One region of the Bacillus sp. EB106-07-01-XG149 genome, then DNA from elsewhere that is predicted to be linked to it. Evidence: riboswitches for the same ligand, from Rfam matches in the RefSeq annotation. Region 1 holds a riboswitch; each other region holds the start of a gene.
The links. A riboswitch is a leader RNA that binds a small molecule or an ion and turns the genes downstream of it on or off. The one in region 1 is predicted to bind lysine.
Positions count from the first base shown of each region.

Region 2: linked by a shared signal. The riboswitch ahead of AC3WTA_RS16395 (aspartate kinase) and the one ahead of AC3WTA_RS23620 (amino acid permease) in region 1 are both predicted to bind lysine.
Region 3: linked by a shared signal. The riboswitch ahead of lysA (diaminopimelate decarboxylase) and the one ahead of AC3WTA_RS23620 (amino acid permease) in region 1 are both predicted to bind lysine.
Region 4: linked by a shared signal. The riboswitch ahead of AC3WTA_RS24625 (amino acid permease) and the one ahead of AC3WTA_RS23620 (amino acid permease) in region 1 are both predicted to bind lysine.

Region 1 is NZ_JBYTDP010000007.1:122,773-130,598, reverse strand. Features, by position in the region: gene AC3WTA_RS23640 (aminoglycoside phosphotransferase family protein) at 1-351, opposite strand, end outside; gene AC3WTA_RS23635 (VOC family protein) at 366-1,163, opposite strand; gene AC3WTA_RS23630 (sulfite exporter TauE/SafE family protein) at 1,262-2,272, shown strand; gene AC3WTA_RS23625 (GNAT family N-acetyltransferase) at 2,312-2,761, opposite strand; lysine riboswitch at 3,085-3,277, shown strand; gene AC3WTA_RS23620 (amino acid permease) at 3,390-4,856, shown strand; gene AC3WTA_RS23615 (iron-sulfur cluster biosynthesis family protein) at 4,970-5,275, shown strand; gene AC3WTA_RS23610 (DNA alkylation repair protein) at 5,309-6,079, shown strand; gene AC3WTA_RS23605 (hypothetical protein) at 6,190-7,173, opposite strand; gene AC3WTA_RS23600 (hypothetical protein) at 7,249-7,449, opposite strand.
Region 2 is NZ_JBYTDP010000003.1:782,221-790,046, reverse strand. Features, by position in the region: gene AC3WTA_RS16430 (YozF family protein) at 210-674, shown strand; gene AC3WTA_RS16425 (hypothetical protein) at 694-972, opposite strand; partial or broken gene AC3WTA_RS16420 (MFS transporter) at 1,001-1,503, opposite strand; gene AC3WTA_RS16415 (8-oxo-dGTP diphosphatase) at 1,680-2,165, shown strand; gene AC3WTA_RS16410 (YndJ family protein) at 2,195-3,820, opposite strand; gene AC3WTA_RS16405 (DUF4166 domain-containing protein) at 3,826-4,437, opposite strand; gene AC3WTA_RS16400 (DoxX-like family protein) at 4,441-5,349, opposite strand; lysine riboswitch at 5,541-5,727, shown strand; gene AC3WTA_RS16395 (aspartate kinase) at 5,927-7,156, shown strand; gene AC3WTA_RS16390 (VOC family protein) at 7,501-7,826, shown strand, end outside.
Region 3 is NZ_JBYTDP010000003.1:460,798-468,623, forward strand. Features, by position in the region: gene pssA (CDP-diacylglycerol--serine O-phosphatidyltransferase) at 1-214, opposite strand, end outside; gene AC3WTA_RS14715 (LTA synthase family protein) at 397-2,283, opposite strand; gene AC3WTA_RS14720 (DUF3888 domain-containing protein) at 2,538-2,933, shown strand; lysine riboswitch at 3,023-3,204, shown strand; gene lysA (diaminopimelate decarboxylase) at 3,385-4,701, shown strand; SAM riboswitch class I at 4,818-4,926, shown strand; gene AC3WTA_RS14730 (YezD family protein) at 4,999-5,142, shown strand; gene AC3WTA_RS14735 (phosphoadenylyl-sulfate reductase) at 5,229-5,933, shown strand; gene sat (sulfate adenylyltransferase) at 5,972-7,108, shown strand; gene cysC (adenylyl-sulfate kinase) at 7,121-7,732, shown strand.
Region 4 is NZ_JBYTDP010000008.1:97,687-105,512, reverse strand. Features, by position in the region: gene AC3WTA_RS24635 (ABC transporter ATP-binding protein) at 1-1,625, opposite strand, end outside; gene gapN (NADP-dependent glyceraldehyde-3-phosphate dehydrogenase) at 2,215-3,654, shown strand; lysine riboswitch at 3,833-4,019, shown strand; gene AC3WTA_RS24625 (amino acid permease) at 4,166-5,590, shown strand; gene AC3WTA_RS24620 (ABC transporter permease) at 5,651-6,850, shown strand; gene AC3WTA_RS24615 (type 1 glutamine amidotransferase domain-containing protein) at 7,137-7,652, shown strand.

The DNA of each region.
Region 1 (7,826 bases):
TCTTCCTGCATTATACTGTTCTTCCACCGATAGCTTCCCTAAACCTTCTTCACCATTTACACCTTGGGCCCATTCAAATACTTGTACACATTTATTTAATTCCTCAAGTTTTATGAAATGAATTAACTTGGGCGTTGGAATATGTAATAACTCTAATTGTTTCATATACGTATATTCTTCTTGTTTACGTTCAAAATGAACAGCATCACATACTTTCACAAAATAAGTTTCTTCGTTCTTTAATTCAACTTTATATTTTTCTTCATGTGAAAAACCTTTTGAAATAGCTGTACACTTTACAATACGATGCCATTCTAGTTGTCTCTCTATCTCTCTAAGCATTTCCTTCACAACATTCACCTCTATCAATATATGTACAAACTACCTAACACTTCATGCTCTCGTTTATTTTCACCTTTAAACTCCACTGCAAATGGATATTCGCCATGATGCTTCAAACGTTCTAGTACTAACCCTTCTCCTATTGGTTCACAAAACTGCACATGAACATCACCAAATGATACGCTTTGACACTCCGCATTCCATTCTTCATTCTTTGTGATTGAGCTTGCAGTTAGCCCCATTACTTCTTTCCATTTCCGTACTGTTTCTCGAACATTTTTCACTGCGTAATGAATCGTTTCAATTTGTTGTACTTTATTTTTATGTTCAGTGATTGTTCCTATGTTACGTAAATCGTTTCTTCTTTCTTCATCCGTTTCATTCCACTGTATGAAGAAAGGTAATTTCGGTCTGTTTTCCTCTTGCTTTACAAATAACATTTTCCACTCTAAAAGACGGCCATCTTTTCTTATACGTTTTCCTTCAAATGGTCCTATCGTATGTAAACCGTGCTTACTAAAATTATTTGCTAGGTCTTCAATGGCATCTGTTCGAATTGCGATTTGTAGCATTCCTTCTCCGTCTTGTAATTTTACTACTGTTTCTTGTACTAATGGATTGTCTGCTTTCTTCGCTTTTTCTTCATGCTGAACTGCTAAAAATTCTATATAGGATAAATCAAAATAACATAAACTATTCCAAGTACCCCAAGTAATATGCTCTCCGCCTATTGCAGTATGAAATCCACGCTCCTGTATTTGTTTTGCCGCTTCCTCCGGTGTACCATATACTGCGTGTACGAGATGATCAAATCGTAACATGTCTTTCTCCCCTTTCTCTCCATCCTTTTATTGTATATTTTATTTTTCTTTCATTCAATTCAAAAAACTTTAAAACCCAGTTGATTTATACGATTAATATGTATTATAATGAAACAAATTTAATTATTGCTGATTGGAAAAACCAAAGGCACTTTTCTCATACGGGAAAAGTGCCTTTTTCATTTATTATTACAGGGGGATTATTTATGCAGAAATTAATTGTCTTTGCTATTATCGGATTTTTCGCTCAATTGATTGATGGGGCACTTGGAATGGCGTACGGGGTAACATCTACCTCACTATTATTAATGTTTGGTATCGCACCAGCTGTAGCTTCCGCATCTGTTCATTTAGCTGAAGTCGTTACAACCGCCGCTTCTGGTGCATCTCACATCAAATTTGGAAACGTTGATAAATATACCGTTTCCAGGCTTACATTACCAGGAGCAATTGGCGCATTTATTGGGGCATGTTTTTTAAGCAATTTACCTGGCGATGTAATTAAACCGTACATTTCCGTATTTTTATTTACTTTAGGGGTTTATATTTTATTACGATTCATCATTCAAAAACAAATTGTTACTTCAAATAAACGTATGTCTGCAAAACAGCTTGTTCCGCTTGGCTTATTCGCTGGATTCGTTGATTCAACTGGTGGTGGTGGCTGGGGTCCGATTACGACACCTGTACTTTTGGCAAGAGGAAATGAAGCTAGAAAAGTTATCGGATCTGTAGATACGAGCGAATTTCCTGTTTCACTCGCTGCAACAATTGGATTTTTCATTTCACTTGGATGGGAACAAGTAAGCTGGGTTTGGGTATTTTCTCTCATGCTCGGTGGTATCGTTGCGGCACCAATCGCTGCATGGCTAGTACGCATCGTTCCTTCTCATTTACTTGGCGTATTAGTTGGTGGCCTTATTATCTTTACAAACATTCGTACATTGCTTACTACATTTAAAGTTGATCCAACTATTATTTCACTTTCTTACGTGGCAGTTGGTCTTGTCGTTATTATTTCTATTTTCATTGCTGTTCGCAATCATTCCAAGCGTTCTAACGCATCGACAGCCGGATATCCGAATGATCAAAAACAAATGCTACCATAACGATAAAAATACCGCCCGATATACTTCGAGCGGTATTTTTTATTTTTCTATTTTCCAATTAATCATCGTTTCTGTAGTGTCAATTCTCTTCATATGTAATTTCTCTAATACACGAATCGAGCTATCATTTTCAAGAAGTGTCTCCGCAATAATCGTTTCTACTTCTCCTGTTTGAAAAGCCCAATTTATTAATTCTCTTACAGCTTCTGTCGCATACCCTTTATTCCAATATTTCTCAATAAATCCGTAACCAATTTCTACTGTATGTTCCTCATTTGGTTTCCCTTTAAATCCTATATCACCTAGAACGATGTCATCTTCTTTGCGAATGACATACCACGCGCCCCAAGGTAATAAAACCTTATTTTGTTTTACATTTTCTACATGCCCTACAATATGCGGACCACTGTTATATCCTTGCTCGTTAGCAACTTGCATACTCTCTTCTGTACACGGTACTATATAGAGTCTTTCTGTTTCTAATTTCATGTTAATTTCCCCTTTTTTGCTTAAACGTTTTTTTAATTATAACAAAAAATATGACCTTATTATGAATGTCGAATTATTTTTTCAGAATTTTCTTTTATTTTTAAAGGGTTTTTCAATATTTTTTGCGAAACATTTGTATAACAATTTATTTATTTGTTTTTTGTTACATAACAGTAGGTTCGGGTGGAGTTTTGCAAGCGTTTCCTATACAATAACCGATATTTTTTGACTTTTCCTAACAAAATATCTTGCAATATATTCAGAAAGTCATTACAATTGCCATATATTAAAAATCTTAGCAATATATCAAATCCTCATCAATCCGATGAGGTAGAGGTTGCGACTTTTATGAGTAAAACGGACGAGACACAGAGAATGTCACCAACTCCGTTTGAAAGGAAAAGTTGCCGAAGTTTATATTTCTTCTCTGGAAATATGAGCTGGGGCTGTCTCCGAAAGGAACAGAACTGTCACGTTTACAAAATTACCGTGTAAACGTGGGGTGCTATCTTAACGGAAGGGTATGATGGGGTGGTTATTTGTGAAACGTTCCGCCTAATTCCTTTGGCGGTTTTTTGTATTTTTCTCCCCCGCTCCTTCCTAACCTACAAGAAAAGGAGTGTTGAACATGAATAGCGCAACAAATCAATCTACCTCTAAAACGCAAACTACACAAGGACAAGGTGAATTAAAACGCGGATTAAAATCTCGTCACCTTACGATGATTTCTCTCGGTGGTACAATCGGTACCGGACTATTTCTTGCCAGCGGTGGTGTCATCCATACAGCTGGTCCTGGCGGTGCACTAGTCGCATACGCCGCAATTGGAATTATGGTTTACTTTTTAATGACAAGCTTAGCTGAACTCGCGGCTTACATGCCTGTTACCGGATCTTTTAGCACGTATGCAACAAAATTTGTTGATCCATCCCTTGGCTTTGCACTTGGATGGAACTATTGGTATAACTGGGCCATTACAATTGCTGCTGAACTCGCTGCTGTAACATTAATTATGAAATTTTGGTTCCCAGATACCCCTTCTCTTATTTGGAGTGGATTATGTTTAGCTATTATTTTCCTTTTAAACTATTTATCTGTTAAAGGGTTTGGTGAATCTGAATATTGGTTCGCACTTATTAAAGTAGTTACTATTATTATCTTTTTAATTGTCGGCTTTATGATGATTTTCGGAATTATGGGCGGCGAATCTGTTGGCTTTAAAAACTTCACTGTTGCAGATGCACCATTTAATGGCGGCATTATGGCAATTATCGGTGTATTTATGGCTGCTGGGTTCTCATTCCAAGGAACTGAATTATTAGGTGTAGCTGCTGGTGAAACTGCTGATCCAGAGCGTAACATTCCAAAAGCAATTCGTTCTATCTTTTGGCGTATTCTTTTATTCTATATCCTTGCGATTCTCGTTATCGGTTTATTAATTCCTTATACGACTGAAAGCCTTGCTGCAAGCGATGTAACAGTAAGTCCATTTACACTTATTTTTGAAAAAGCGGGCGTTGCCTTTGCTGCTTCTGTTATGAACGCTGTTATTTTAACGGCAGTATTGTCTGCTGGTAACTCTGGTATGTATGCATCAACTCGTATGCTTTGGGACTTAGCTCGCCAAGGAAAAGCACCAAAGTTTCTTGGTAAATTAGATAGCCGCGGTGTACCTGTTAACGCATTAATCGTAACGTCAATTGTCGGTAGTATCGCTTTCATTGCCTCTTTATTCGGTGACGGTGTTGTATACATTTGGTTATTAAACGCATCTGGAATGTCTGGCTTTATCGCATGGGTCGGAATTGCAATTAGTCATTACCGTTTCCGTAAAGCATATATCGCACAAGGAAAAGATTTGAAAGACTTACCATATAGAGCAAAATGGTTCCCGTTCGGTCCAATTTTCGCATTTGCACTTTGTGTCATCGTAATTTTAGGTCAAAACTACGGCGCATTTATGGGCGAATCAATCGATTGGAACGGTGTACTCGTTTCTTACATCGGTTTACCACTCTTCTTAGTACTATGGTTAGGATATAAATTTACGAAGAAAACGAAAGTGATTCCGCTCGATAAATGTGAATTGAAATAAAGTGAAACGAGCAAACAAATATGTTTGCTCGTTTTTTATTCCGATGCTTCTCCCTTCCCTATTTCTCCTGTTTTTGCAATAATAAAGGAAATATATATAAAGGTTGGGATACCATGAACATTCGTATTACTGATGAAGCAAAAGCAGCTATACATAAATTAGAACGTGAAGATAAAAAGATCATTCGCATTAGAGGAACAATGACAAACTCTTGTAGTATTTTCGTTGATGTTGATTTAATTTGGGATACATATGATGCAGATGATGTTGTATATAAAGATGCCGAGTTTATCGTACAAATGGATTCATTCACGAAAGACTACACTGGTGATACGGTGAAACTTGATTATAAGACGACAGGTTTTAGTATTACGACTCCGAGTGAGACTTTAGTTTATGGATTGTCGATTAAAAAATAAAAATTGTTTTCAGCTGACAAATGAGGTGAAAAAATGGGTAAATATGTTCCGTTAAAATTTTTATTTAATGAAGAATTAGCAGAAATAATGGCTGATTCTATTTGTAAACACGATCCTAATTTTCCGAAAAGAAACTTCGTATCTTCCGTAACATGTAAAGTTGAAAAATTAGAGTTAAAGCAACGTATAGAAGTAATAGCAGATGAATTACACGATGCATTACAAAAAGATTTTAATGCAGCAATACATATTTTACTGAAAACATTGGGGCCAGAAAACACAACAGAAGTAGGCACATTTACAAACGGATATATGTACATGCCTATTGCAAAATACGTTGAAAAATATGGGCTTAACGATTTTGAAACCTCATGTAACGCCATGTATGCAATAACAAAAAGGAATACTGCTGAATATGCCATTCGGCCTTTTCTCAAAACATACCATGAAGACACACTACACATATTACAACAGTGGATTCATGACGAAAACAGCCACATTAGAAGATTAGTTTCCGAAGGTACAAGACCAAGACTTCCGTGGGCTAAAAAAATGGGAGCTCTGAAAGGTGACTTTACAAATAATTTAAAGCTTCTTGAGCCATTAATGAATGATCCTTCTAAATATGTCCAAAAATCAGTAGCCAATCATATTAACGATATTACGAAAGAAGATAAAGAACTCGTTTTTCAATGGTTACAACATTTACGTCATAAACAGCATCCAGTTAACCCTTGGATTATAAAACATGGGTTAAGAACGGTAATAAAAAGTGGGACATTGCCAAAAGATTTTTCTTTTTAAGTATTTTAAACAAAAACGCTTATACTTCAAAAATGAAGTATAAGCGTTTTTTCCTTTTGAATAAAGCAATAATAAACGTAAAAAGTGCTTTAAAATTCTTCTTTATACCTTTATTTTACTAGCTCTTCTATGTTATCATTTTTCTTGATTTTTTCTGATGATAGCCAGAGTGAATAACTTGTTCCATCCTTGTTCCTTAAAAATATGTTAAATTCCTTATTATATAGTTCTTCTTTAAGAATAGTGACTACCTTTCTCAAATCCTCTATTACATAGGAATCATTTCTATATTTTATCTCACTATCATTGAAAACTAAAGTCAATTCATACTCTAGACAATTGCCGTCTTTCGGGTTTGAACAAGTAATATCTTCAATTACAAAACGATCATTTTGAATTTCATTTAACCTTTCGCCTACTTTTGTTTCAGTTTGAATCAAATATGTCCAATAACCGCTTACAGTGTTTTTCATTGTTAAAAGCAGTTCTTCTTTCGTTATAGCTTTTTGCACATTATGAAAAGGTAAGCCTATAGATTCACCATTATGATCCTCAATTTCAAGTTTTGTTATCTTTTTATTACTCTTCTGAATGAATTGGAATAAAGCATATAAACGATCTAATTCTTTTGATTCAAATTGACTGTAATCAATCTTGTCACTCGTTTTTAAAGTTAATACTAACTTATCAGTTGGTTTCTCCTCTATATAATCATCATCCACTATATATTGAAAAACATTTTTATTTTCAGGTTCCACGTAACCTAATTTTTTAATTTCTTCTAGCATGGGTTTGAATTTCTTATATTCCTCATATGTTTTTTTCCCGTATTGATATTCATCACCTTTTATTCTTGAATATAAGATGCCATCTACTTCTACTCTAAATTGAATATTTTTGTTATTTTTCGCTTGAACAGTATGATATGTATGTCCCATATTCCCTTCATGTATAGCACCCCAATCTGTTACAATCACATCCATTCCGTGCTTTTTTTTCACATATTTTTTCACCTGATCTTCATCTTCATAATTACAACCACTTAAACATAAGAAACATAACAATAGCAACATTACATTTTTCATTCTTTTCATATAGCACCTTGCCCTCTTCCTTGCATAAGAAATGTTCGCTAATTAAAGACTGTATAAAAAAGAGAATAATAACACCTATACATTATTATTCTCTTTTTTATAGAAACGGGTCGAATCACAGGCAATAACCCATCCTATAACGATTAATGTTACAGATAATAACTTAAGGCCCGTCTTATATATATAATCCAAATCTTTAAGGTAAATAAAGGATATTATTCCTAATACAGCACCCACTATCCCTAGAATCAAACCCTTATACTTTTGTAAAAACATCTTATTCCCCCTTTCGTACAAACTAAATATTCCATATATAAACAATACTAAATTATGGAATATTTTCAAAGAATAAAATTTTTATATTCAGTATATATATCAATTTCTTATATTAATAAAAACATCCCCATAGATAAGTAAATCTAAAGGGAGTGAACGGTTCCACTTTTTTATAAACAGTACGACTTTATTGTTATGTAACAGAAATGTGAAATATCATATTTCACAAAATATGTTGGCACAATGCAGTTTCACTATATACCCCATCCAAAATTTAGTTGCACTCTCACCTTCCCTTATAACTTCAAAGGATTTCCACTCGATTATCCCGAATATACAAATAACCACTCTAACAAGGAGCGAATTTATATGAATCT
Region 2 (7,826 bases), on a different contig from region 1:
TATTATTGGCAATTTTTTCACATTAGAAAAAACTGTGTAGAAAAATCTCTACACAGCTTTTATAAAGAATACAGCAGTTAATATTCGCATTTAAAATGTAAATTACATTCATGAGTGTCATAAATACCACCTTACATTATATGGTATATACTCACATAAAGAGAAGATACTAATAAATAAATCCGTTACAGAATGGGAGCTCTCTAAAAATGAAACGAATAATATTTTCTCTCTTTGCACTAATCTGTTTCGCACTACCAATACAAGTTAGTGCATACACATTCCAATCACTACCAATTGAATCAAAATCAAAACAGTGGTATATCGAAATTGATAAATCCTATAACGTAAACAAGCAAGCAGCGCAGCAAAAACAAGGTGTATACGATACATATCGCTTACTCGTAAAAAACATCGGCAATGATGTGTCAAACGTAGCTGTAGAAATAGTTGATAACATTCCTACCTTTAAAGCTAGTTTTAATCCTACTACATTACATAACAACGTTTCAAAAAGTCAGACAAGCTTTGACTACATCGTATTCCCATTAGACTTTAACAGCCATAATTTCAAAGTCGTCATTACTTGGGAAGAAAAAAATTTCTCATACAACGGTCATCCGGTAAATGAGGAGGAACAAATGAAACAAACATTTGTGTTTAATGAAGAATAAGCCCTAATTTGATTAGGGCTTATTCTTCATTTACAAAACCAGATTGAATCGCTTCCGTTACTTCTTCTGTGATTTCTAGTTCTGTTGCTTCCGTACTAATTTTCTTGTCCCAAATATGTACGGAAGGCTTTTCGTTACAAAGATGTTTTACTAATACTAGTTGATTATATGTTAGCTTATTTTCTCTATGGGTGGCGATATAGACTGTGAAATTTTTTGCTTCAAAGACCTTTTCCTGCAAAGTGTATTGGCTGGCCAATTCCTTTGCTACTATATCGTTCAAGTTTTCTATAATCATATAAGTTATTCTCCTTTCCCTTATATCATCAATCAAATCGTCGAATACTTGGTACACATAATGCTACTCCAATTGTTACAAGTACTAATATAGCTAGTGTTATAATCGTTATCTCGCCACCTATGACAGTAGCTAACCATCCTACAACCACATAACCTAGTGGCACTAAAGCAAATGAACCTAGCATATCAAGGCTTGCCACTCTTCCAAATGCTTCTTCTGGTACAAGCTCTTGTAAACTTGTTTCCCAAATGAGTCCAAATATCATCATACCGAACCCTTCAATTGCCATTAATCCAATTAATGCAGGTGCCCAAGCAATAAATGGCATTATTAAAAGCGTATAACCACTTATTAATACACCACCATAGGCAAGTAATCCCCGCTTATGCCACCGTTCTCTCACGCCAAATATTAGGCGGCAATTACAGCTCCAACACCAGAGGATGCCATTCCTAATCCATACACATATGCTTCAAAATGATGATGAACATTAAATAACCATGGAATTAATACGGTGATAATGCCGGCATCCCCCAAAGCTTTTTCTCTTTGTACGTCCCCTTGCATTTCTCTCTCCTTTTTTCAAATGATTATAGACTTTATTATATATCACTAAAAATTCCCAATATTCTTTTTCGATTATATAAGAAACCATTATGTTATGGTAAAATTATCAAAATAAATATAAAGGAGAATACATTATTATGCCTCAAAATTCTCATAACATCGAGCACCGCATCTATACAATGTGTATGATCCAGCGAAATAATGAAGTTTTACTTATAAAACGCCCCGATCATCGAGGTTTTCCTGGCTACATCGCTCCTGGCGGAAAAGTAGATTTCCCAGAAAGTATCGTTCAAGCTGCTAAACGAGAAGTAAAAGAAGAAACTGGATTACTTGTTTCAAATTTAACTTTTAAGGGATTAGATGAATACGTAAATCCGAAAGAAAATGTTCGATATATGGTATTTAACTATTGGACAGATTCATTTGAAGGTGAACTCCTTTTGAATCCTCCTGAAGGCGAATTATCATGGGTAGCAATCGATACAGCACTAAATCTTCCTATGCAAGATTGGTTTAAAGAGAGATTCCCATTATTTTTTGAAATAGGTACGTTTGAAATTCAACGTGTTTGGGACCAAGACTTAGATAAACAAGTTGCTATGACAATTACGCATACGTAAAAAAAGCTTGGTATCTCTCCAAGCTTTTTTCACTTTCCTTCTATTTTCTTAATCTCATAATCAATTTCTAAAAACTTAACTCCAAATATCCACATTCTATGGTTAGCTTCTAATATGTGATTCGTGTTCTCCTTTATAATAAAAGTCTCTGCTAACGGTAAACGAATTGTAAAGAAACGAGTATGTAAATAAATCCCCTCATCTCCTTTACCATTTCTTCTCAGCTTACTAGTAATGATTAAATCATTACTCTTATTACATAATTTTAAAACCCCCGTCATATTCGAATATGGTAAAGGTAATGCAATATTCATATATGTCTCGCTCTTATATGTGTGCTTTGAGTAAAGAGCTACAAAAATAGATTCTCCTGCTTCATTTTTTCTTAGCCAAGCCCTTACATTCTCTCTTCCATCTTTCTCATCTATTATCCCGACGATAGAGCCATGCATCGTTTCCCACCTACCGCCCATTCCTAAATGTATTTGTCCTACACGCTTACTCATTTTCTCATAGCAAAATGCAACCGGACGAAACCAACGAGCCCACTTAATATGCGATTGTAACTCATACTCTTTTGTATTTTCATAAAAACGAGTAATACTTAAAGGAATCTTCGCCATGTCAAATCCCTCACTATGAAAATCGTTCATATTATCAACTAAACCTTTGTATTCCTTGCTATCTATTAAACTTCTGTTATGTAAAAATGCTTCACCAACTGTCGTATTTCCTATTAACCTGCTCATTGGTTTCCCGTAATATTTATGATTCGGAGCACTCTTTTCAATCATCCAGCCGACAAATGCGGGTAACGCTACTCCAATTCCATTGACAACACCGTGAATCCAAACCATTTGAGCAATTGTAATCGTCATTACATGTTTCAAATTCCCATATGAATATACAAGTGAAAACATAATTGTTACCATGAGTGTGCTAGAAGATATGATTAGGAGAACTTTTGCACTAACAGCATTAAATTTCGTACACCAAACATAAATCCCATAACTATAAATAGCACATAAATATAGGAACACTGCAAAAAATTCAAATACCCTCGAGTACGTAATTCCTATTGCAACTGTCATAGGTGAAATGACGATGACAAACATAATAGCATCATATACTTTACTTCTCTTTTCTCTTTTCCTCCCAATTAAACCAGCTGATAACGGCAATAGAAATGCCGAATAATGAAAGTGTGCAGCTGTAAGCAAAACAATGTCGGAACTAAAGTGCATAATGGAAAGCTTTGCTACAGAAGCAAAAAACCAGAAACCACCTAAAAACAAATACATAAACGCACTATCGATAGCTGTCTCCTCTAACGGTTTCCATCCTCTTTCTAGCAATCTACTTATACCAAATAACGCAACAATTCCTGTATATACAAACCAAAGTAACGCAAAGAAATAATGATTTGTTACGAAAGCTAACGTTGCATTAATTGCTGCAATTGGATATAGCGGCGATACAAATTTATAAAAGAATACATACGATCCATTTCTTGTTTTCTTATCAATGATGCAAAATGACATCGGTATAAATAACAAAATAGATAATAAAATAATTGCTTCCACCGGGTTTATATTTGACCACTCACATATTAGAAAAATAATATAACAAGCAAACCCAACTATTATATTTTTCATATCATTTATTTCCTCTCTACAAATGTTCCCTTATATGAAAATAATGAACCAATTAACGGATTGCTTACTTGTACATGAATTCGAAAGCATTGTAGTGTTTCATCATAACTTTCTACAATGTTGGCCTCTCCGTATAAAAACCTAGGTAACGGGACTTTCCTTCCAAACATGTAAAACCATTGTTTCTTTGAAGAAATATGCATTGCCCCCACCTCATCAATATGAAAATTCAATGTAGAAACAAGTATTTGCGGTTCACCAAAATAATCTAAAATTTCATTATTCTCTTCATCCATCTGCATAATGGCGTTAAAGTATCTTTTCTTATTATGAAAATAAAAAGTACGATTCCACCGCACAAGTTCATTTCCATGTTCATCTCGCTCAGCGGTATTATGTATTGTAAATGGCACTTCCTTCCCCCGCTCAGAGAAAAACATTCTAAACTTCGATGCAATTTTTAATATCAATTTTACGAAAAAAGAACCTCCGTAAATTTCATCCATTTCTCCTTCTCCAGTAAAGCTATTTTCTTCCGTGATCTCATAGCGTTTCTGTAATTTCGGATGAAGTTTTTTATAAGAATCCCCTAATAGTCTTTCATACATATTAGCCATACATTATTCCTTTCTCTTCCTCTTGCAATTTTTTGCACTCGGTAAATCAGAACTATTTATATAACCGACAATCGATAACCCCATAAGTAGAACGTTTAATGTAGTTGGATTAAACGGCTCTGTAAAGCTTACGATATTCGTAAAACCCGCCGCTATCGTTAAAGCTATTAACATAAAAATATGTACGATAAATACTTTTCGTTTTGGAAATGGCAACAGCCATATGGCACCAAAAATAATTTCTAATAATCCAATTATTTTAAGTACAAAAATACTATATTCCGTTGAACCAATTATCACAGATAGCATTTTTACTTCTTCTGAATGAGTAAACACTAGTTTCGGCACTATTCCTTGATACATCCATACAAAAGCAAACAAAAAACATACAAGCCAATATGTCATTGTTCTTCTAATTAGTAATCTCGGATGAAGTCCCTTTTCTAACCATAATTTTAAAGCATCAAAACTCCAAGCAGTCGCCCAGCCTAATAACGGACGAAACATATAGAAATCTATTACATTTCCTATACGACCAAACCTCGTATCGTAATCATATTGCGTCTCAAAATGAATGTGTTCTTTACGCGGTGTATACTTCCAATAACCACGCCCTATTTGAATAAGTGATAATTTATTTGCTGTCCAAAATTTTAAAGAAGAAATCCGTTCACCCGTTTCTTTTCTTATTTCTCCTATCGATTCCCCTTCACCAGCTATTTCAAGTCCTAATCCAATTTTAGTTTTATATAAAAACTTCTGCGGTTCTCCTTCTTTTTTCTTTAAATACGAAATTTCAGTAAAGCGAGCATCCCATTCTATATGTATATCTGGTTCCTGTGTATATACCCATAATTTTTCCATTGTTGTGTTCATTTCTGCCGAAACATAAATAGGCTTTTTCCCCTTCATTCTTCCACCTCCTATGCACTATAAATTTAATGTACATGCTATGAATTTATTTTGCTACAGTTTTCACAAACTCCTTCAAGAAAAGAAAGAATTTTTAAAATTCATACAAAACACTTGATTCCCCGAAAAATTTAAATTATTATAAAACAAATGTTACCAACAACTTCATAAATCAAACACTCTCGCCTAAAACGTGAGATAGAGGTTGCGATACTTATGATTATTCTAATGGAGACACAGAGATGTCTATGAAATTAGATGAAAGGAAGTATTGCCGAAATCGATAATTTTCTCTGCATTTATCGATTGGGGCTGTTTTCGAATAGAAACAGAACTGTCATATGTACAGAAGTGTATGTATGAAGAGCTATCTACAAAAAAGAGATATCATTTTTATGGTATTCCTTTTTTGGCGGTTTTTTTATTAGCTCCGTTTTCTGTTTCCCTTTTCCTGTAACAGCACCATCCTCACTTATTTGAGATGGTGTTTTTTGTTTTTCTCTGGTAACTACAGGAATATTGGGATCTATATATGTCCTAATCTATTCTTAAAAATGGATGAAAGAAGGAATTCGTAATGGAAACGATTGTACAAAAATTTGGTGGCACTTCTGTTGGAAGCGTTGAGCGCATCCAACATGTAGCAAATTTAATTATTGAAGAATATGAACGAGGACATAGTATCGTCTCTGTCGTTTCAGCAATGGGAAAAAACACAGATGAACTCGTAGCACTTGCTAACGCGATTTCAGAAAATCCGAGTAAACGCGAAATGGATATGCTTCTATCAACAGGAGAGCAAGTTACTATTTCATTATTAACGATGGCACTACAAGCAAAAGGTTATAACGCGATTTCATTAACAGGATGGCAAGCTGGTATTACGACAGAATCTGTACATAGTAGTGCACGGATTACTGACATTCATACAGATCGAATTCAATCTTATCTTACTGAAGGTACGATTGTTATTGTAGCTGGCTTCCAAGGAGCCAGTGAAGAACATGAAATTACAACGCTTGGACGCGGTGGTTCTGATACAACTGCTGTTGCATTAGCTGCTGCACTGAAAGCAAAAAAATGTGATATTTACACGGATGTGACCGGTGTATATACGACGGACCCACGAGTTGTAAAAGATGCTTATAAATTAGATGAAATTTCTTATGACGAAATGCTAGAACTAGCAAACCTCGGTGCTGGTGTATTACACCCGCGTGCTGTTGAGTTTGCTAAAAATCATAATGTCATGTTAGAAGTTCGCTCAAGTATGGAACAAGAAAACGGAACAATTGTAAAAGGAGAATGTAACATGGAACAACAATCAATCGTTAAAGGTATTGCATTTGAAGATAATATTACACGCGTCACAATGAAAGGATTAGAACAAGGTGCACTCTCAACAGTTTTCTCTACATTGGCAACAGCACATATTAATGTAGATATCATCATTCAAAGTATTACAAATGAAGGAACTGTTCACCTCTCCTTCTCAATCCATTCTAATGATTTAAAAGAAACATTAGAGGTATTAGAACAAAATCAAGAAACACTTCACTATGAATCTGTAGAATATGAAAATTATTTAGCAAAAGTATCCATTGTAGGATCTGGTATGGTCTCTAATCCAGGAGTTGCTGCGAATATGTTCACTACTTTAAAAGAAGAAGATATTCATATTAAAATGGTAAGTACATCAGAAATTAAAGTATCTGTCGTTATTGACCGCCTTCATTTAGTAACAGGTGTTGAGGCGCTGCATCAATCATTTATGGCAAAAATTGAGCCTTTAGTGCAGATGAGTTAATTTCCACCGGTAAAACTTTAAAAAATATATGAATCTATTTCCTTCCTATATAAATAGAAACAGGATAGGACTGTTTTGTGGGAAAGTCGAAGTTATTCTATCGAATAGCAATTACAGTATCAAATTCTTGAAATGATAGCATTCACGAAATAAAGTTCGCGCATATTTCAATAGTAAAGGGTTTACGAAGTGTTATTCGTTAACAAGATTTTATATACTATGCCCGAAAACACCTTGTCACATTTTCCTACGCTGTGACAAGATGTTTTTTGTTTAGAAAAGATTTTAGTATAATTATGAGGATAATTAAATAATAAATTTATACATAAAAGGAGATAAAAACTATGGCAAACAACCGATTACTACGAATGGACAATGTCAGCATCGTTGTAGAATCACTTGATAACGCAATCTCATTCTTCGAGGAGATTGGCTTGAATCTCGAAGGGCGAGCTACTGTTGAAGGTGAATGGGCTGGTCGCGTAACTGGACTCGGTTCTCAGTGCGTAGAGATTGCTATGATGGTTACGCCAGATGGCCACAGCCGAATTGAACTTTCTCGATTTCTCACCCCACCTACTATAGCAGACCATCGGACAGCTCCTGTAAACGCCCTCGGTTATTTGCGCGTCATGTTCACCGTTGAAGACATTGACGAAATGGTATCCAG
Region 3 (7,826 bases), on a different contig from region 1:
TTACGACATCCGCCAGCGAGTCAAGTTCTTTTCCCATTTGTGAATCAACACGTAATAAACGAGCAACACGTCCATCAAGACTATCTAACATCATCCCGATAAGTACTAAAATAGCAGCTGATTTATAATATCCTAAAGATGCATAGCCGATAGATAAGAATCCACTATATAAATTTCCGAGCGTAAATAAGTTTGGAATAGCTGCTCTATACAAAATCTGATCCCTTGCTTTCTGTAATAAATTCTTAATTAGTTTATGAAATTTTACTTATTTTATCATACCATAAATTTCTTCCTCATACGAAAAAAATTCCCAATTTGTGAAAGATTTCATAGCGGAATGATTTGAAAAATAAGTAAAAAAAGAAGCAACTTTTATAAAAGTTGCTTCTGGCGCTATTCAAATTTCGTTGTCATTGTTCCGGTTTTATAACGATTGTTAGGGTCGAAACGTAATAAGTCTCCATAAATGAGTTTGTCGGAGAGTTTCAATTCAGTTTTTGCTTTTTCAATATTTGGTTGACATAATGAAATATCCGCTTCTTCACCTGTATTTCGTTTATAGCACATGTTTTTTGTATAAACATAGTTTTCCGAAACGAAGCTACCATCACGCATTACCATAAGTGGATCTTCTTCTTTAATAAATAGGTCAGTTCCAAATTCAACTGATTGATTTGTTTTAATACCAAGTAAATGAAGTAGTGTTGGTTTAATATCAATTTGACCAGATACTTTAGAAATGACTTTTCCTTCTTGACCAGGTACATGAATAATGAGAGGGACGCGTTGTAATTGCATAGAATCAAACGGTGTAATAGCGTCTTTCCCAAGGAACTGAGCCATAGCTGTGTTATGGTTTTCAGAAATACCATAATGATCTCCATAAATGACAATAACGGAATTATCATACAGTCCTTCGTCTTTTAATTGTTTAATAAATAATTTCAGAGATTCATCCGTGTAACGAACGGTTGGGAAGTAGCGGTTTACAACACCACTTTCCGAATTAAACTCATCAACATATTGATCTTCTGGATTTAAAAGAAATGGAAAATGGTTTGTTAAAGTAATAAATTTTGTATAGAACGGTTGTGGTAAAGATTTTAGCTTTGGAATCGATTGTTCAAAGAACTCTTTATCTTTTAATCCCCAACCGACAGACATTTGTTCTGTGCCTACGTAATCATTTAAATTAAAGTAACGATCATATCCAAGTGCAGGATACATTACATCACGATTCCAAAACGTTTTATCGTTGGAATGGAAGACAGCAGAAGAATATCCGTATTTTTTTAATTGTTCTGGTGTAGCTGTATATTCATTTGTTGCGTGAGTAAAGAATACAGAACCGCGGTCTAACGGATAAAGTGAATTTTCAACGATAAATTCAGCATCAGAAGTTTTACCTTGTCCTGTTTGATGATAGAAGTTATCGAAATAAAAACTATCTTTAATAAGTTCATTTAAAAATGGAGTAATTTCTTTTCCATTTATTTTTTTATTAATAACAAAACTTTGTGTAGATTCCATTGAAATCAAAATTACATTTTTACCTTTTGCAGCTCCAAATAAGTTTTTATCAACTTGCTTATCTTTTGAGTCTGTATAGTTTTTAATTTCAGAGAACCCGTCACCACTTGCAAATACACGTTCAGCTGAAGATTTAGATTGAAGTGTAATATCAAATAGATGATATGTGTATAAACCTAAATTTTTCACGACAGTTTGACGATCAAATGAGCGTGAGAACATTTGTGGTTTATAAATAACTGAAACAACAATTTGTAGTGCTAATAAAGCTGTTACACCGCTAAAGAAAGTTCGCTTCTCAGTGCGAGAAAGCGGCGTCTTGTCACAAAATGCTGGGAATTTACGCGAAAGAAACATTAAAATAATCGCATCTGCAAATAAAAGTAATGTTTTGTACGTAAAGAGTTCTTTTATACTTGTCCCTAAGTCAGCCATATTATTTGTTTGGAATAAAACTGGGAACGTAACGAAATCGTTATAAAACCCATAAAACATTGCATTTCCAAATAAAATAAAGGACAGTATAAAACTGATTCCAATTATAATGCGGTTTCGGTGCTTAGATGCAAGTAAAGCAAAACCGAAAAATAAAAGTAACGCAGCTAGCGGATTAATAAAAAGCATAAATTCTTCAAAGAAATTATCAATTTTAATATCAAATGCTAGCTTGTACACAATATATGTTTTTATCCATAATAAAACGACTGCAACGAGTGCAAATCGCAGTTTTGGAAACAGACGTTGTAGCATAATATACTCCTCTCCTAAAAAGCATGACAGTTCTTGTGAGCCGGTTTGGTTAGCGCCTCATTTTATATATACGAACAGTCCTTTGTTATTATGTTTATTATACTATGAGTATCATTATACGAAAATAAAAGAGAGTTGTGGGCTTTTTTATAATAATTGAGTAGAAAAAGGGCAGTGGGAGACAATAAAACGGAGTTTCTATGTATGATAATTATCGTGCGCAGAAAGAATCGTGTAATAATACGGAGGTTATAATGCGAAAATTATTATATTTTATAGTATGCAGTAGTGTTATACTTTTTGCTTCACCGAGTGTGTCGGTAGCCCAATATGATGCACCTCTTATGGAAGATGCCCTTTATTCTGTTTTATTTCCGAAAATAAATAAAGCAATTGAAAAGCAATATGGGAGCTTGAAGCCTTATCAATGTCCTAAAATTATTAGTTTAAAAAAAGTGTATAGCGGTACATATTTATTTCAAGCAAGTATTGAAGTAACGAAGTATGAACGAGTTGCTGGGAAAATTGCTCCACCATTTGAGAAGGTAACGATTACATTTAATAATGAAGAAGGCGAATGGGAAGTGTCAAAGATTTCAGTAAAGCGCTTACCAAATGATACGAAATTAAACTGTAAAAAAACAATATAAAAAATTGTTTGACAAATAAAATGGTCCTTTGGTATTGTTAATAGCAACAATTAGATGTTTGAAAATTAAATAGACTTACCTCATCTACTCTCAAAGGTAGAGGCCGCGATAGGAAAGAGTAAGCTATGGGAGATTTAATGGAATCTGTGATCATAGGTTGAAAGGGACTATTGCCGAAATATAAGAATAACCATCTTATTCATATATTGGGACTACATTGAATAAATGTAGTACTGTCATAATATTTCTTTTATGGAGAGCTATTTGGAGATGTTGATGCGGTTTCTTATTTTGAGGAGATAACAACTCGTTTATTTTTTCAATATATATTTTTCCTAATAAGAAACGCGTGTGAACATTGTTCCGCGCGTTTTTTGTCTATCTAAAAGCGTGCTGCAATGAATAGAAGATTGGGGTTATGAGTTTTAGAGGAAATAAGGGAGGAATTCAAATGTATTTACACGGCACAAGCCGAATCAATGGGCAAGGACACTTAGAAATTGGAGGGTGCGATACGACGCAGCTAGCAAAACAATACGGAACACCACTTTATGTATACGATGAAGAGTCTATTCGAGGAAAGTGCCGCGCGTTTCATCGTGCGTTTAAAGAAAGTGGTTTCTCTTATCAAGTAGCATATGCAAGCAAGGCGTTCTTGTGCATGGAGATGTGCCGAGTAGCTCGTGAAGAGAATATGTCATTAGATGTTGTTTCTGGTGGGGAATTATATACTGCGCTTCAAGCGGGATTTCCAGCATCTCGTATTCATTTTCACGGCAATAATAAAACAGAAGAAGAAATCGTGATGGCTCTGCAGGCAAATATTGGTTGTTTTGTCGTAGATAATTTCTTAGAATTAGAAATTTTGCATGATTTAGCAGTGCAACATGGGCAATTTGTGAACATATTAATCCGTGTAACGCCTGGAGTAGAGGCGCACACACATGAATATATTACAACAGGTCAAGATGATTCGAAATTTGGGTTTGGAGTTTCAAATGGTCAAGCGATGCAAGCAATTGAGCTTGCTTTACAAAAATCAAATTATAATGTGTTAGGAATTCATTCACATATCGGATCGCAAATATTTGAAACGGCTGGATTTGTTCGAGCGATTGAAGTTCTTCATCAATTTTTAGAACAGGTGAGAGAACGCGCGAACTATGTAGTAAAAGTATTAAATGTAGGCGGAGGATTCGGAATACGCTACACAGAGTCAGATACGCCATTAACTCTTGAGACATATGTGCGAGCTGTAACAAGTGCAGTGAGGGAACAATTTACAGTATGTAATTATCCCTTGCCAGAAATATGGGTTGAACCAGGCCGTAGTATTGTAGGTGATGCTGGAACGACAATTTATACAGTCGGATCTGTGAAAGACATTCCTGGTATTCGGAAATATGTATCAGTGGATGGTGGGATGACTGATAATTTAAGACCTGCTTTATATAACGCTCGTTATGAAGCGATGTTAGCAAATCGAGGGAATGATGAGAATGAGGAACTTGTTTCGATTGCTGGGAAGTGCTGTGAGAGTGGAGATATGTTAATTTGGGATATTACTCTACCGAAAGTTGCTTCTGCCGATTTACTAGCAATTTCTTGTACAGGGGCATACGGGTACTCGATGGCGAATAATTATAATCGAATTCGTAGACCAGCTGTCGTCTTCGCGAAAGGCGGCACATCACAAATTGTTGTAGAACGCGAAACATATGAAAATATTATTGGGAACGATCGCATACGTATTAAAGAACTTGTTTAAATAGAGAAAAGGAGTTGTTCGGATGGGCAATTCCTTTTTTGTAAAATAAAATAATTAAAATATATCGGAAAACTAGGATTGAAAAAAATCAGAATTGTGATAAAATACAAATACAAAGCTTATCAAGAGAAGCGGAGGGAACTGGCCCGAAGAAGCTCGGCAACCTGCTTATAGAAAGCAAGGTGCTAAATCCAGCAAAATGGAATCCATTTTGAAAGATAAGGTAAAATATATTACCGAACAGTCTTTTCGAAATGGGAAAGATTTTTTTTATGAATAAAAAGGGGGGCTGTTCGCGTGAGTGTACGGGAACATTTTGAGGAAGTATCTGAGAAAATTCAAGCGATGCTTGCTGATATGAAATATGGTTCAATTACAATTGTTGTGCAAGATGGGAAAGTCATTCAATTAGAGAAAAGTGAAAAGGTACGTTTAAAGTAAAAAGCGCTGACTAGAAAAACTAGAGGCGGTTTTAACCTATTATATTAGGTTAAAACCGTCTTTTTGCTTTTACAGGGGGAAAAAACATGTTGACGTATGAAACGTGGGAAGAAAATAATGTTCCATTTTCAGAAGAAGATGAAACGAAAGGCGCGCTATCAGTATTAAGTTGGGCTTATAAAGAATATAAAAGTGAAATTGTATATGCATGTAGCTTCGGAGTGGAAGGGATGGTATTACTGCATCTTATAAACCAAGTAAATCCATCTGCTAAAGTTGTATTTTTAGATACAAATGTTCATTTTCGAGAAACGTATGAATTAATTCAAAAAGTGCGGGAACGATTTCCTTCATTAAATATTATAGAAAAACAGCCGGAACTTGCACTTGATGAACAAGCGAAGTTGCATGGTGAGAAATTATGGGAAAGTAATCCGAACCTTTGTTGTAAAATTAGAAAAATTTTACCGTTAGAAAAATCATTAGCAGCGGAAAAAGCGTGGATTTCGGGCTTAAGGAGGGAACAATCAGAAACACGTAAGCATACAAAGTTTATAAATCAAGATCATCGTTTTCAATCGATTAAAGTTTGTCCACTCATTCATTGGACGTGGAAAGAAGTGTGGCGATATGTATACAAACATAGCTTGCCGTATAATCCGCTGCATGATGTTGGATATCCAAGTATTGGTTGTGAGAAGTGTACGTTACCTGTAGGTGAGGGTGGAGATTCGAGAGATGGTAGGTGGTCTGGAAAAGTGAAAACAGAATGTGGTCTTCATTACCAATAAGATGAATTTGAAAATAAAGCTAAGAGAGGGTATAGAAAATGAGTATAAGAAACGAATTAGTAAACCGTATAGAGGAGACTTACGACGTATCGCAAATCGAAAAAGAAATTGAACTAGACAACATTGCGTTAAGTGATTTAGAGCTATTAGCGACAGGGGGATATAGCCCACTTACTGGTTTTTTAGGAAAGAAAGATTATGATTCGGTCGTAGAAACGCTTCGCTTAGCAAACGGGAGTGTATGGAGTATACCGATTACATTACCAGTAACAGAAGAAGTAGCAGAGAGTCTGAAAGCTGGAGAGGAAGTAAAACTTGTTAACGCTGAAAATGTATATGGTGTCATTCAAATAGAAGATATTTTTGTGCCTGACAAGGAAAAAGAAGCGTTACTTGTGTATAAAACGACGGATGAGGCTCATCCAGGAGTGAAAAAATTATATGAACGACCGAACTTTTATGTCGGGGGAGCTATTATTCTTACAAAACGCTTTGAAAATAATCCGTTTCCTTCTTATCATTTAGATCCAATTGAAACGAGAGAAGAATTTAAAAAGCGTGGTTGGAAAACAGTGGTTGGATTTCAAACGAGAAATCCGGTACATCGTGCCCATGAATACATTCAAAAATCTGCCCTGGAAATTGTAGATGGTCTCTTTTTAAATCCGCTCGTTGGGGAAACGAAGTCGGACGATATTCCTGCTGATGTAAGGATGGAAAGCTATGAAGTATTACTTCAAAACTATTATCCGAAAGATCGTGTCTTTTTAGGTGTATTTCCTGCAGCAATGCGTTACGCAGGACCGAGGGAAGCGATATTCCATGCATTAGTCAGAAAGAATTTTGGATGCACTCACTTTATCGTAGGGCGCGATCATGCAGGAGTAGGAGATTATTACGGGACTTATGAAGCACAAGAAATTTTTACAAACTTTACAGTGGAAGAGTTAGGGATTACACCGTTATTTTTTGAACATAGTTTTTACTGCACGAAATGTGAAGCGATGGCTTCGACGAAAACATGCCCACACGGAAAAGAGGATCATGTCATTTTATCAGGTACGAAAGTAAGAGAACTATTAAGAAACGGTGAGGTTCCGCCGAGTACATTTAGTCGTAAAGAAGTAGTGGAAGTGCTAATTAAAGGTTTGAAAAAAGAAGTAGTAACCGAATAGGGAGAGAATGACATGGATACGAATATTACTTGGCATACAGCATCTGTTTCAAAAGATGAGAGAAGAGTAAGAAATGGGCATCATAGTTTTGTAGTTTGGTTTACTGGTCTATCAGCTTCAGGTAAATCTACGGTGGCGAACGCGGTTGCTCGTAAACTATTTGAAAAGAATATTGGAAACTATGTACTAGATGGAGATAATGTACGCCACGGTTTAAATAAAGACTTAGGTTTTTCTGAAAGTGATCGTATGGAAAATATAAGACGGATTGGTGAAGTGGCGAAGCTATTTGTAGATCAAGGTACTGTTGTTCTTACAGCGTTTATTTCACCGTTTCGAGTAGACCGAAAACAAGTTAGAGATCTATTAGCGGCAGATGAGTTTATAGAAGTGTTTGTAAAATGTCCAATTGAAGAGTGTGAAAAACGTGATCCAAAAGGGTTATACAAAAAGGCAAGACAGGGTGATATTAAAGAGTTTACTGGTGTTGATTCACCGTATGAAGAGCCAGAGAAGGCAGAGTTAATTGTAGAAACGCACAAGTATTCTATTGAAGAATGTGCAGAACAAATCGTGAAGTACTTACAAGAGCGTGGTTTTACCCCGCTATTTGCCGGGCAGTAAAACTCCCATCTCGAAATTTGGCTAGGGCAAAGAAGTTAGGTGGGAGATGAACTGCCCGTAAATGCCCGATTGGTTCAACTAATAATCAGTGGGG
Region 4 (7,826 bases), on a different contig from region 1:
ATCCAATCCGCATGTTGTACGGCAGATAAACGGTGCGTCGTAATAATCGTCGTCTTTCCGCTTCTTTCTGTTCTTATATTCTCGATGATCGCTGCTTCCGTACGAGCATCAACAGCTGATAAAGAATCGTCCAAAATTAAAATTTCTGGATTTTGAATAACAGCTCGCGCAATCGAAATCCTTTGTTTTTGCCCTCCTGATAAAGAAACACCTTTCTCTCCGACGAGCGTTTCTAACCCTTCTGGTAAAAACTCTAAATCCTTTGTAAACGCCGCAATTTCAATTGCTTTCTCGAGTTCTTCTTCCGTCGCTTCTCGGTTCCCAAATAAAATATTTTCCCTCGCTGTCTTTGAGAACAAAATATGTTCCTGAGGTACATACCCAATCCACCCGAGTACATTTTCATTCGTTATTTTATCTAACGTCACATCAGAGACCGCAATATCCCCATCACCAAGCGGATATTGACGAAGAAGCTGACGTACAAGCGTCGTTTTTCCGCTTCCTGTTTTTCCAACAACTCCAAGCGTCTCCCCTTGTTTTAATGTAAATGAAACCTTCTTTAAATTTTTTTCATTTGATGAAGGATATGAAAAGGTAACGTCATCAAACTGAATATAATCTGGCTCTTGTACAAGCTTTGGGTTTTTCGGATCCTTTACATCCGGTTCGTACGCTAATGTTTCATTCACACGGTCTAACGAAGCGTTTCCTCTTTGCATAACATTAATTAATTCGCCAATTGCAAACATCGGCCAAATCATCATCCCTAAATACACGTTAAATGAAACAAGTTCACCAAGTGTCACCTTTGATTGAAATACAAGATACGCACCATACACTAAACCGATTAAATAACTAAGGCCAACAAGCATTTTAACAGTTGGTTGGAATAATGCATCAATTCTCGCTACCTTCATATTTTTTTCGTAGACGTCATCTCCTAAATGATGAAACCTTCCCTCATCTGCATTCTCTTGTACGTATGCACGAATAACGCGCACGCCGGCGATCGATTCGAGTACTTTATCATTCATATCTCCGAACGCATCTTGCGCAACTGTAAATCTCTCATGCAATTTCTTTCCATATATGTTCATCGCATACGCCATAATCGGAAGCGGTATAAGCGCCGCAAATGTAAGCTCCCAACTGATTGTAAATCCCATCATAAAGACAATTGTAAGCATATATAAACTCGAATCCACGAGCGTTAATATACCGAAACCAGCTGTCATAGCAATTGCTTTTAAATCATTTGTCGCTCTCGCCATTAAATCACCAGTACGATTTTTATGATAAAACGTCGGTGTCATCTTAAGTAAATGCCCCATAAACTTAGAGCGCATCGTCTTCTCCAGTACGAATGCTCCCCCAAACAGCTGATGTTGCCAAACGAAAGTAAGACCATATCCAATTACCGTAACCCCTATTAAAATAAGAATAAATTGCATAATTGCCGCATTCGTTAACGTTCCTGTTTTTATATTATCAATCGTAACCCCTAACACTTTCGGGGGAATGACTTCAACTATATTCACAATTAAAAGAGCTCCAATGGCGATACTATATCTCTTCCAATGCTCTTTAAAAAACCATTTTAGCTTTAGTAATACTGATAACAATGTAACCTCTCCCTTCTCGTTCTCGTTTCACTCCCATTTCTTTACCCACTATCCAGACCCATCACATTTACATTTCGTAATCCATACAGTCTCATCACATTTTTCCACCTTCCAAATTTTTATATAGTAACGTGGAAAATAAACAAAAAAAAGCATACCGCCGCTTGACGATATGCACAAAAATGCATAAAAGCGTACGTTACGATATACGCAACGTACGCTTTTTATAAGACAAAGATGCCTTATATATCCGCACGGGTTGCGTAATGATATGAATGTTTTCTGCCATTTAACAGAGCTAAGCCCATTACATTTACGATTACAATCATTACGCACACCCCCTTCATTTATTTTCCATTTATAATCTTACAACTTTATTGAGTATTCTGTCAATTATTTTTTTACAAATCGAATAAAAATATACGCTACATCATTTTGAAATAAGGGAATTTTCTGTAAGAAAGGGCATACAAAATAAAAAAAGAATAAGAAATCGTTTTCACAAACATTTCATTTGAAAAATGCTATCAAACACCCTACAATCACCTTATACTCACTCTTACAAGTTGCTATTTTAGGAGGACTAATCATGACAACTAGCAATACGTACAAATTTTATTTAGACGGAGAATGGAGAGAAAGCTCTTCGGGAGCAACAATCGAAATTCCATCTCCATACTTACACGAAGTAATTGGACAAGTACAAGCAATTACTCGCGGAGAAGTAGATGAAGCAATTGCATCTGCAAAAGAAGCTCAAAAATCATGGGCGGAAGCTTCTCTACAAGATCGCGCAAAATATTTATATAAATGGGCTGATGAGCTCGTAAATATGCAAGATGAAATTGCCGATATCATTATGAAAGAAGTCGGTAAAGGTTATAAAGATGCGAAGAAAGAAGTTGTTCGTACAGCTGATTTCATTCGTTACACAATCGAAGAAGCTCTTCATATGCACGGAGAAAGCATGATGGGCGATAGCTTCCCTGGCGGAACGAAATCTAAACTTGCGATCATCCAACGCGCACCACTTGGTGTTGTATTAGCAATCGCACCATTTAACTACCCAGTAAACTTATCTGCTGCAAAACTTGCACCAGCATTAATTATGGGTAACGCTGTTATTTTCAAACCAGCAACTCAAGGTGCAATTAGTGGTATTAAAATGGTTGAAGCACTTCATAAAGCTGGCCTTCCAAAAGGTCTTGTAAACGTAGCTACAGGACGCGGTTCTGTAATTGGTGACTACTTAGTAGAACACGAAGGCATCAATATGGTATCGTTCACAGGTGGTACAAACACAGGTAAACATTTAGCGAAAAAAGCTGCAATGATTCCACTTGTATTAGAACTTGGTGGTAAAGACCCTGGTATCGTTCGTGAAGATGCTGACTTACAAGATGCTGCAAACCATATCGTAAGCGGTGCATTCTCTTACTCTGGTCAACGTTGTACTGCTATTAAACGTGTACTTGTACACGAAAACGTAGCAGACGAGCTTGTTAGCTTATTAAAAGCGCAAGTAGCTGAGCTATCAGTTGGATCTCCAGAACAAGACAGCACAATCGTTCCATTAATCGACGACAAGTCTGCTGACTTCGTTCAAGGTTTAGTTGACGACGCTGTTGAAAAAGGTGCAACAATCGTTATCGGTAACAAACGTGAGCGTAACTTAATTTACCCAACATTAATCGACCACGTAACAGAAGAAATGAAAGTTGCTTGGGAAGAGCCATTTGGCCCAATCCTTCCAATCATCCGTGTTTCTTCAGATGAGCAAGCAATTGAGATTGCTAACAAATCAGAGTTCGGCTTGCAAGCAAGTGTCTTCACAAAAGACATTAACAAAGCATTTGCAATTGCTAACAAAATCGAAACTGGTTCTGTTCAAATTAACGGACGCACAGAGCGCGGCCCTGACCACTTCCCATTCATCGGTGTAAAAGGTTCAGGTATGGGCGCACAAGGTATTCGTAAGAGCCTTGAGTCTATGACACGTGAAAAAGTAACTGTATTAAACTTCGTTTAATCTTATATGTAGAAGCTGATCTAGTTTTAGATTAGCTTCTTTTTATATCAAATAATTATTCATTCCTAATAACAAACTCTTCTCTATAATCTGATTATTACTATATCCATTGACGTATAAAAATACATTTGTTACTCTTAACTACGTTAATTTAATATTTAAATCCTCATTCGTATCTCGGTGAGGTAGAGGTTGCAATCATTAAGAGTATCGTTTCAGGAGATGTAGTGGCATTGATGAAGGAATGAGAAAGGAATGATTGCCGAAGTAAGTCGTGTCCACCATGCACACTTGCTGGGTCTGCATTTAATAAGTGCAGAACTGTCACAAACGAAACGTTTCGTTTGTGGAGAGCTATCGAGAGGTATGTCGTGGGTTTCTTATAAGATAGAAAGCATGTAGCGGCAAATTACGTGCTTTTTTTGTTTTGTTTGGGACTTTTCTTCTCTACTAAGAAGACATACATATCTCCTCGCTTGACTTGGTTATACTAACTTTGGAGGTATTTTCTATGCAACAAAAAAAATGGGGCTTTTGGGTACTAACAGCTTTCGTTGTCGGTAACATGGTTGGCGCTGGTATTTTCATGGTGCCAAGTACGTTGGCACAAACAGCAAGCCCTCTCGGTGTCACTTTAGCTTGGTTAACAACAGGGTTTGGTGTTTTAATGCTAGCTCTTGTTTTCGGTAATTTAGCAATTCGTCGTCCTGATTTAACGACAGGACCACAAAGTCATGCATATGCTTTATTCTCATCACCAAAAAAGAAAAAAATGGCTGGTTTCAGTATGGTATGGGGATATTGGGTTGCAAACTGGGCAAGTAACGTTGCCATCATTACATCTTTCGCGGGATATTTATCACTCTTTTTCCCAATTATGAAAGATACACGACTACTATTTTCAATCGGTTCTTTTAACATAGAAGTCGGAAAACTAATTACATTTACGATTTGTTCCATCTTACTTTGGGGAACTCATATTATATTAACAAACGGTGTAAGTGGAGCTGGAAAGCTAAACTTCTTAGCAACAACAACGAAAGTAACTGGATTCCTTTTATTCATCGTCGTTACGTTATTTGCATTCGAAGCTTCTAAGTTTGGACAATGGTACACACCGATGATCGATAAATCAGGTGTATCACACGGCCTTCTTTCACAAGTAAATTTAGCTGCTCTTACAACGCTTTGGGCATTTATCGGAATTGAATCGGCAGTACTTTTATCAAACCGTGCTACCTCTCCTAAAACAGTAAAACGCGCAACAGTTGCAGGATTACTTATTACAGTTGCGATTTACTTAGGAATTACCATTTTAACAATGGGTGTACTTCACGTTGATAAATTACAAGCTTCTGAACGTCCATTAGCAGATGCATTAAATGCTGCAATGGGTCATGGCGGCGGGAAACTGATGGCATTACTTGCTCTTACTTCCCTATTCGGTTCTATATTAGGCTGGATTTTATTAAGCTCAGAAGTACCGTATCAAGCAGCAAAAGAAGGTTTCTTCCCTTCCTTCTTCACGAAAACAAATAAAAAAGGAAGTCCAATTTACTCATTACGACTAACAAACATTATGTCGCAAGTGTTCTTATTCTCAACACTATCCGGAACAATTGCGGAAGCTTATACATTCGTTATTACCGTATCAACACTAGCCTACCTCATTCCATATCTCGTTTCACCAATCTTCCAGTTAAAACTAGTCGCAACTGGTGAAACATATAAAAATGAAATGCGGGCAAGAATTACAGATGGCATAATCGCAGTGATCGCACTTTGCTACGCACTATGGGTTATTAAAACCGGCGCAGCCGATATAAAAACGTTCCTTCTCGGAATTGGTTTATTCGTAATTGGCTTTGCCTTCTATCCATTAATGAATCGTGATCAGAAAAAAAATAACGAAAAGAAAAACGAGCAAGTTGCGTAACGCAATTTGCTCGTTTTTTCTTTTGTAAAACATATATAATAGAACAAAGAGGTGAAAAACATGTCAATTGAATCACTATGGAGCAGCCGCTTCCAACAACATATTCAAAATATCATTACATACTTTGCACGTATGATTAACGGTTTACTATATAGCTTTATCTTCGTTGCCTGTATAGGTGCTTACTATTATGCAAAGTTTCTTAAGACAGCTCCTTCTAAAGGACTATCTTTATTACTTATTACAATCGTCCTAACAGCGATTATAACGAGATGTCCTATCCGTACATTTATTCAAAAACCTGATGCTGTCTATTTGCTTGCATTAGAAGAGAAACTAACATCTTATTTTAAAAAATCTCTTCTATATAATTACATCATTCAGCTTTTCCCATTATTATTTACGTTCCTTATTCTCGTTCCACTTGCACTGCAATCATTACAATTAACTGTACCTTTCTTATGTACAATCTTTATCGTTTTAATGATTATAAAAGCTTGGAACATGTATACACATTGGATCTGGCGTGATAGTCATGAAAAAAATATATGGTTCATTATTCGTATTGCTTGTAACGCCTTAATCATTTTCATGCTGTTTTACTCGGCACATGTTCTCATATTAGGCGGATTGCTCTTACTACTTGCTTTCCTACTTCTATATACGAAAAAACAGCCTACAAAACGAATACCGTGGGATTACATAATCGAGCAAGAAGAAAAAATGAACGTCCGTTTTTATCAATTTGCTAGCATTTTCACCGATGTTCCGCAACTGAATAAGCAAGTAAATAAAAGAAAATGGCTTACAAATTGGATTGAACCTTTATTACATAAAAAACGAGCAACTTTCTTCTATTTACATACACTAGCATTTTTACGCGGGAATGATTATTTCGGTATATATATTCGCTTAGGCTTAATCGGTGCCTTCGCCTTATATTTTATACCAAACATATACGTAAAAGGCGCTATCGCATATATCGTCCTATATATGATTTCTATGCAGCTCCGTTCCCTGTGGAAATATTTTTCGGGAAATATTATCGTAGCATTATATCCAATTAATACTGAAAAACGAATGAATGAATTTCTTCGCTTAATCTTTATATTACTAAGCATTCAACTCATTGTATTTTCAAGTGTTATACTCATTGCTACAGGTCAATTTTTACATAGCCTTATCATTATGATTATCGGGGTACTCTGGATCAAATTTATTATTGTACCAAAAACGAAGCAACGCGTTTCTGCGTTTTAACGAAAAGAATTATCTTAAAGCCAAGGAGAAGATAAATTATCTCCTTGGCTTTTTTATTTTTCTTCCTCAAACAAGAATCACTGAAACAACCGACATTTTATGATTTTTACATACAAAAACGATAATACATGTTTACGCGCTAACAAAAAGGGTATGTATTAAAGTAACAGGGCAAAGGAACTGGAGGGAATGAAAAAATATGAATTAAAGTTTCACTTTATAAAAGACATTGCTCAAGGATGATTCTGGAACCGATAATATAATATAATATAAGGAGCGGATTAGAATGAGTAAAAAAATTGCTATTTTAATAACGGATTATTTCGAGGACACAGAATACACAGAGCCAGTAGAAGCTTTTAATCAAAAGGGATATGAATTAACAACTATTGAAATGGAAAAAGGTAAAACGGTACACGGTAAACGAGGAAAAAGTGAAGTCGTAATTGATAAAAGTATTGATGATGTTTCTCCAGATAACTTTGATGCCCTCTTCATACCAGGCGGATTTTCCCCAGATATGCTTCGTGCAGATGAACGTTTTGTTCGCTTTAGCAAAGCATTTATGGATGCGAAAAAACCTGTTTTTGCTATTTGTCACGGCCCCCAATTACTCATCACTGCACAAACACTTGAAGGACGCGATGTGACTGGATATAAATCTATTGAGGTCGACTTAAAAAATGCTGGTGGACATTTTCATGACAAAGAGGTTGTCGTATGCCAAAATCAGCTAGTAACAAGTAGACAACCAGAGGATATCCCAGCGTTTATTGAAGAATCATTGCGTATATTAGGGTAGCTAGTTTGGTTAACCTCCTTTTATTTGTATGAAAAAAAATTTAATCAGTGGGGTTTTGTTCATCCCCCACTGATTATTACTTCTCACCAACCGGGTGTTTTCAGGAAATCCGGCTTCCACAAATAGCATGGGATAAATAAAAGGATGGAATCCAAAAGTTCATTTTTAATAATC